Linked DNA regions of Synechococcus elongatus PCC 11801. The protein of the gene in region 1 interacts with the protein of each later gene in a pairwise test. Links are inferred from orthologs where the notes say so. Each region holds a gene or a part of one and is shown on either strand. Other genes may lie near its edges. The genes, in order: crtE and purT.

Region 1 (3,288 bases):
CGGCCCATGGTGGTGAAACTGCCAGACATACAGTGCGATCGCCAATGGGGCTAGCCAGCGATCGGTCTGAGGAGACAAGCTAGTGACAGGATGCGACATCGGCAAACCAGCGGAGCACTCAAAGGATAGACGGGATGGCGGCAGCAATACTGGATGGTCGGGCCTTGGCAGCACAATGGCGACAAAATCTGCGATCGCATGTGGAAGCGATCGCTCCCGCCGTGGGTCGTCGTCCCGGACTAGCAGTGATTATGGTCGGTGACAATCCTGCCAGTGCCGTCTATGTTCGCAACAAAGAAAAAGCCTGTGAGCAGACGGGCATTGTCTCCTTTGGCAAACATCTGCCCAGCAACAGCAGCGAAGCGGAAATTCGTGCCCTGATTGAATCGCTCAATGCTGACGATCGCGTCGATGGCATTTTGGTGCAACTGCCCTTACCCAGCCATTTGGATGCAGTGCCATTGCTCCTCGCGATCGATCCTGAGAAAGATGCGGATGGTTTGCACCCACTGAACCTTGGGCGGCTACTCCGCGGCGAGGAAGGTCTGCGCAGCTGCACGCCAGCGGGTGTGATGGAATTGCTAGCGGCCAATCAAATCGATCCCGCCGGCAAAAAAGCAGTCGTGATTGGTCGTAGCATCCTCGTCGGCAAACCGTTGGCAATGATGTTGCTCGAAGCCAACGCCACCGTCACGATCGCCCATTCCCGCACTCCTAACTTGCCGGAAGTGTGCCGACAAGCCGACATCTTAGTCGCCGCCGTGGGCCGGCCCGAACTGGTGAGCGTTGACTGGATTAAGCCCGGCGCAGTCGTCGTTGATGTCGGCATTAACCGACTGGAAGACGGCCGTTTAGTTGGGGATGTGGACTACGAAGCCGCCGCCGCTACCGCCAGTTGGATCACCCCAGTTCCCGGCGGGGTTGGTCCAATGACCGTGGCAATGCTGTTGCATAATACGGTCTTGAGCTATTGCCGCCGCTCGGAACAGCCGTTTCTGCGCTAGACCGCTGAGTGGTGTGGCCTGTTTCCCATTGCGCTAAGTCCTATGGTCGCCTCTTCATCGCTTCGCTTCGATCTCAAAAGCTATCTAAAGGAGCGGCAGCGCCAAGTTGAGGCAGCTCTCAACGCGATTTTGCCCCCCCAAGAGCCGCCGTTGATCTACGATGCCATGCGCTATTCGCTGCTGGCAGAAGGCAAGCGGCTCCGCCCGATTCTCTGCCTGGCGAGTTGCGAGCTGGCGGGTGGAACGGCAGCGATCGCTCTACCCACGGCCTGTGCCTTGGAAATGGTGCACACTATGTCGCTAATCCACGACGACCTACCGTCGATGGACAACGATGATTTTCGGCGGGGTCGTCCCACCAATCACAAGGTCTACGGCGAAGACATCGCCATTTTGGCTGGTGACGCGCTGCTGACCTATGCCTTTGAAGCGATCGCTAGCCAGACACCCGAAGTTCCCGCCGATCGCGTCCTCAAGGTGATTGCGGCTCTGGCTCGCGCCGTCGGTGCAGAAGGGCTCGTCGGTGGTCAGGTGGTGGACTTGCAGTCCGAAGGTCGCGATGACGTCGATCTCGAGACCTTGCACTACATCCACACCCACAAGACCGGTGCGTTGCTAGAGGTATCGGTGGTTTCCGGTGCAATTCTGGCCGGCGCTAGCGATGAGTTGCAGAAGCAACTGCGCACCTACGCCCAAAAAATAGGTCTGGCCTTCCAAGTGATTGACGACATCCTCGACATCACGGCCACGGCTGAGGAATTGGGCAAAACGGCAGGCAAGGATCTCGCGGCGCAGAAAGCCACCTATCCCAGTCTTCTTGGCCTAGACGCTTCTCGGGAGTATGCCGATCAGCTGATTACTGAGGCGAAAACTGCGATCGCGGCCTTTGGGCCGGAAGCAGATCCGCTGCGGGCGATCGCAGACTACATCACTGCACGGAAACACTGATGCTGGCAATTCTTCAGCAAGTGCTGGCCAATGATGTTCTCGTTGCAGCTCTGTTGGCCTGTGGTATTGCACAGTTCTCGAAGCTCATCGTTGAAGGGGTGCGCGATCGCCGTTTGAACTGGCATGTACTGATTGAAACCGGCGGCATGCCCAGTTCTCACTCCGCTCTTGTCGCTGCCTTGGCCACAGCAGTGGGCCGCCAGCAGGGGTGGGGCAGCCTCGAATTTGCAGTCGTCACTGTCTTCGCGATCATTGTGATGTATGACGCTGCCGGCGTTCGCTGGGCAGCAGGACGTCAAGCCCGCATTCTCAACTTGATCAGTGAGCAAGTCTTGACGAGTCAAGAGGATAGTGATGAAGACGCGATCGAGCGTTTGAAAGAAGTTTTGGGACACACACGACTGGAAGTTTTAGTCGGTGCTGCTCTTGGTGTCGCGATCGCCCTGCTCTTAGAACCGGCCTTGTCACTCTCCGAGTGGCTGTAAGTTCAGCCCCGGAACCAAACCTGCAAAGGGATGGATTGCCTTACAAGCGCAGGGGCAAAAGCAAGCTCCTGACTGAACTTCGCTTTTTTCTAATCGCTTGGGTCAGACTTGCCAACATCCAGCAACATCTGTCCAAAGATGACTCACAGACCAGACTGCAGCGAGGGATCGAGTGCTGGATCGCTCTGCTCGGCTGCGATCGCCTGGTGGATCCAAGTGTGGATCGCCTCAGCCACAGCATCAGTTTGTTCCAGCATGGCTAAATGCCCACAGTCTTCCAGCTGTCGCAGGTTATGTCCTTCCAGCCCAAAGCTGGGGTGGAAGCTCGCCAGATGCTGCACATAGGCTGGCGGCATGATCGTGTCGCGATCGCCCGCCAAGAAGTACGCAGGCTGCGTGAGCCGCGCCACCAGACTAGGCAGGCAATTAACCTGTTCTGCCGTTGTTGAATCCAGCAAGCTACCGGTTGCTGCAGCCGCATCCGCTCCCAAAAAGTCCCGTAGTCGTCGACGCGCCCATTGTCGTGGTAGAGGACGATGCACACTGTCCCAACAGAAAGGCAACTCAGCACCGGGAATTTGTCGCAACCATTGTGGACGCCAGCGAATTAACTGCTGACCAAAGCCGCGAAATCGCTCAAATTCTTGCTCAATGTAGATGCCACCCCCTGCATTCACCCCAATCACGCCAGCGATGCGCTCGGGACAGAGCCGTGCCGCCCAAAGGGCGATCGTGCCCCCGAGCGAATGACCAACCAGCCAGACTCGTTGGAGGTTGAGGGCAGTGAGAAGGTCGATCAAATCCTCAGCGTAGTCAACCGGGCTATGCCCTTGATCAGGATTGGCAGTCGA
Region 2 (3,315 bases), 140 kb from region 1 along the record:
GATTTTGATTGATCGTTATGGGACGGATGCTCTCCGCTATGCCCTGATTCGTGAAGTGGTTGGGGCTGGACAGGATATTCGTCTGGACTACAACCGCAAGACAGATGAGTCAGCCACAGTTGAAACGAGCCGAAATTTTGCCAATAAAGTCTGGAATGCCAGTCGCTTTGTCATTCTCAATCTAGATGACAAAACACCTGAGCAACTAGGGGTTTCTGCCTCAGATGATCTCGAATTGGCCGATCGCTGGATTCTGAGTCGCTACCACGCTACTACAGAAGCTTTGATCAATCAGATTGAAGCGTATGACCTTGGTGCAGCAGCTAAACAACTCTATGAGTTTATTTGGGGCGACTTCTGCGATTGGTATATCGAACTAGTTAAACCCCGACTTTATGGCGAAAATGCTGCTTCCCGCTTAGTAGCCCAGCAGACTCTAGCCCAAGTCCTCGAAGGAATTCTGCGACTCTTACATCCTTTCATGCCGCACTTGACTGAGGAAATTTGGCACACGCTCAATCAAGTTGGGGAGGATCAGTTCTTAGCGATCCAGTCGTTCCCACAACCGCAATCTGAGTTAATTCAGCCTGAACTCGATCGCGAGTTTCAGTTGATGATTGATGTGATCCGAACGCTGCGTAACTTACGGGCTGAAGCGGGATTGAAGCCGAGTCAAAAAATTACGGCAATTCTTCAAAGCGATAGTGAGTCAGAGCGCCGTAATTTAGAACAGTCTCAAGCCTACATTCGGGATCTCACTAAGACTGAGGCGCTGACGATTGTGGAGCAGCTAGCTGAAGAACCGCAAGCACTTGTTGGAGTGACTGCTACGGTGCAAGTTCTCTTGCCCTTGGCGGGCCTTGTCGATCTAGCAGCATTACAAGCGAAACTGACTCGTAACTTGGAAAAAGTTGAGAAGGAAATCAAGTCTCTCTCGGGACGCTTGAATAGCTCTAACTTTGTTGATAAAGCACCTGCAGAAGTTGTTGCCGAAACGCGCGAAAATCTGCTGGAGGCTGAAAAACAAGCAGAACTTTTACGCGATCGCCTAACGCGACTGCAAGCCTAAAGCCACACGATCGCCCCCTAAAAAAGAAAGCTGCCTTAAATCATTTTCTAGGGCAGCTTTTCTTGCTATTTGAGGGCTTAGCTGGGCTGAACTGTGACCTGCGCAGCAGCGCGATCGGCCTTTGCACGGGCTGCTTCGACACTTGCGTCTCTCGCCAGCGCAACCCCCATCCGTCGCTGAGGTCGCATATCGGGTTTGCCAAACAGCCGGAGGTCCACCAAGGGCTCTTGGAGTGCTGTTGCCACGCCGGTATAACTGGGGCGATCGCCACTGTCTTCCGCCAGAATCACCCGACTGGCTGACGGCCCTAGCAGCTCAATGGTCGGAATCGGTAGTCCGAGCACAGCGCGCAGATGCAGCTCAAACTCATTCAGATTTTGTGAGATGAGCGTGACCATACCTGTGTCGTGGGGACGGGGCGATAGTTCCGAGAAGATCACCTCATCTTGAGTGACAAAAAACTCGACTCCAAATAATCCAGCTCCGCCCAACGCCTCCGTAACTTGAGCCGCGATCGCTTGGGCTTGCGCCAATAACTCAGCGCTGAGAGGGGCGGGCTGCCAGGATTCTTGGTAATCGCCTCGTTCTTGTCGGTGGCCAATTGGTGGACAGAAAAGAGTGGGACCTTGCCACTGGCGGATCGTCAACAGCGTGATTTCCAGCTCAAAGGGAATGAACTCTTCGAGGATGACCTTTTGGCTATCGCCACGAGAACCCGCAATCGCATACTCCCAAGCGGCTTGGAGTTGATCGGGTTGCTGGACGATCGACTGGCCCTTGCCCGAGGAAGACATGACCGGCTTGATCACATTTGGGTAGCCGATCGCTGTTGCTGCGGCTTGCAGTTCTTCGAAGCAGCTGGCATAGGCATAACGGGCGGTGCGGAGACCGAGCTGCTGAGCTGCCAAATCGCGAATGCGATCGCGGTTCATGGTGAAGTGAGTGGCTCTCGCCGTGGGAATCACCGTTAGTCCACGGTCTTCAAACTCCTGCAGTTTCTCGGTGCGGATCGCTTCAATTTCCGGAATGATCAAGTCCGGCTGGAACTCTTGAACCACCGCTTCCAGGGCCTCGCCATCTAGCATAGAAATTACTGCGCTGGCATCAGCGACCTGCATCGCTGGTGCATGGGCATAACGATCGACGGCAATGACGGTATTGCCCAACCGTTGAGCGGCGATCGCAAATTCCTTGCCCAGCTCACCAGAACCCAGCAACATGAGACGACGCGGTAGGCGATCGGCAAAAGTCATTGGCAGCTACGCAAAGCAGGACAGGCGCAAACAAGGAGAGGGACGATACCGCCCCTCTCACTCAAAATCTCGATTCTTGATCGGTTGGGCTGGAACCTAGAGGTCGCCACCACGGAGGTACAGCAGAACAATCACCGCTGGGCCAGCAATCACAAGCAATGCCAGCGTCGTCAGCTGAAAAATGACTTCGAAATTGATGCTGCTCAGGAAACCCATATCTCTCCCCGATCTCGACCGGGCCTATGTCGATTCGGTAATCGATTCTACCGAGAGGACGCCGATGCTTTAAGCATCGTTACAAAACTCCACCATCACGGCGATCGCCAAAACACGGTCCTAGGTTGGTCATCAGCGGCGGCAGACCAACACGGAGCAGCTACCAGTCAACCCGATTGCACCACAGGGGAGGAGTGCGAGTTGATCAATCAGGGCGGCTAGGCTGGAGGGAGACCTTCCCTCACCGAATCCGAGTTCTATGGCCCAATGGCAATGTGTGCGACAGTGTGGTGCCTGCTGTCACCTCGACCCCCGCGATCGCCCCGACCTTGATCAGTATCTTCAACCTGACGAGATGGCGCTCTACCTGAGCATGGTTGGGCCGGATGGCTGGTGCATCAACTTCGACCACAGTACGAGGCTGTGCAACATCTACGAGGATCGGCCCCGATTCTGCCGGGTGCAGCCTGAAACCTTTGAGACGATGTTTGGTGTGCCCAAGGAAGACCTCAACGATTTTGCGATCGCCTGCTGCGAAGAGCAGATTGAGGGCGTCTATGGCGATCGCAGTCTCGAACAAATCCGCTTTCGGCAGGCCGTAGGGCTGACACTAGAGGAGCTCTGAACCTAGGGACCAATGCTAGGTTTATGAAACGATTATGAAATTTTGCTGTGGCCGCTCCTTCCCCTGACCTTGAGACCCCACAAGCTCCGGCAGCGAGTTCAGGTCGGTCTTCTGCTTGGAGTGTCTTTGTCTCGACCTTTCTGACCATTTTT

What was found.
Region 2: the proteins of crtE (region 1) and purT interact in binary tests that used the Escherichia coli proteins (3 or more experiments, as listed by UniProt). The link is inferred for Synechococcus elongatus PCC 11801 from one-to-one orthologs.

The regions. Positions count from the first base shown.
Region 1 is NZ_CP030139.2:2,550,176-2,553,463, reverse strand. Bases 28-2,999 are described here. They hold crtE (geranylgeranyl diphosphate synthase CrtE), read left to right. Parts: upstream 28-1,046; coding sequence 1,047-1,952; downstream 1,953-2,999. Other genes in these bases: DOP62_RS12760 (alpha/beta fold hydrolase), read right to left, coding at 2,581-2,999; DOP62_RS12765 (divergent PAP2 family protein), read left to right, coding at 1,952-2,437; folD (bifunctional methylenetetrahydrofolate dehydrogenase/methenyltetrahydrofolate cyclohydrolase FolD), read left to right, coding at 135-1,004; DOP62_RS12780 (hypothetical protein), read right to left, coding at 28-99. Outside these bases: more of DOP62_RS12780, read right to left, coding at 1-27; more of DOP62_RS12760, read right to left, coding at 3,000-3,288.
Region 2 is NZ_CP030139.2:2,408,302-2,411,616, forward strand. What follows is about bases 235-3,233. They hold purT (formate-dependent phosphoribosylglycinamide formyltransferase), read right to left. Parts: upstream 2,323-3,233; coding sequence 1,147-2,322; downstream 235-1,146. Other genes in these bases: psb30 (photosystem II reaction center protein Ycf12/Psb30), read right to left, coding at 2,419-2,538; DOP62_RS12065 (YkgJ family cysteine cluster protein), read left to right, coding at 2,798-3,163; DOP62_RS12070 (TMEM165/GDT1 family protein), read left to right, coding at 3,211-3,233. In the rest of the region: more of DOP62_RS12070, read left to right, coding at 3,234-3,315. UniProt on the Escherichia coli protein: Involved in the de novo purine biosynthesis. Catalyzes the transfer of formate to 5-phospho-ribosyl-glycinamide (GAR), producing 5-phospho-ribosyl-N-formylglycinamide (FGAR). Formate is provided by PurU via hydrolysis of 10-formyl-tetrahydrofolate.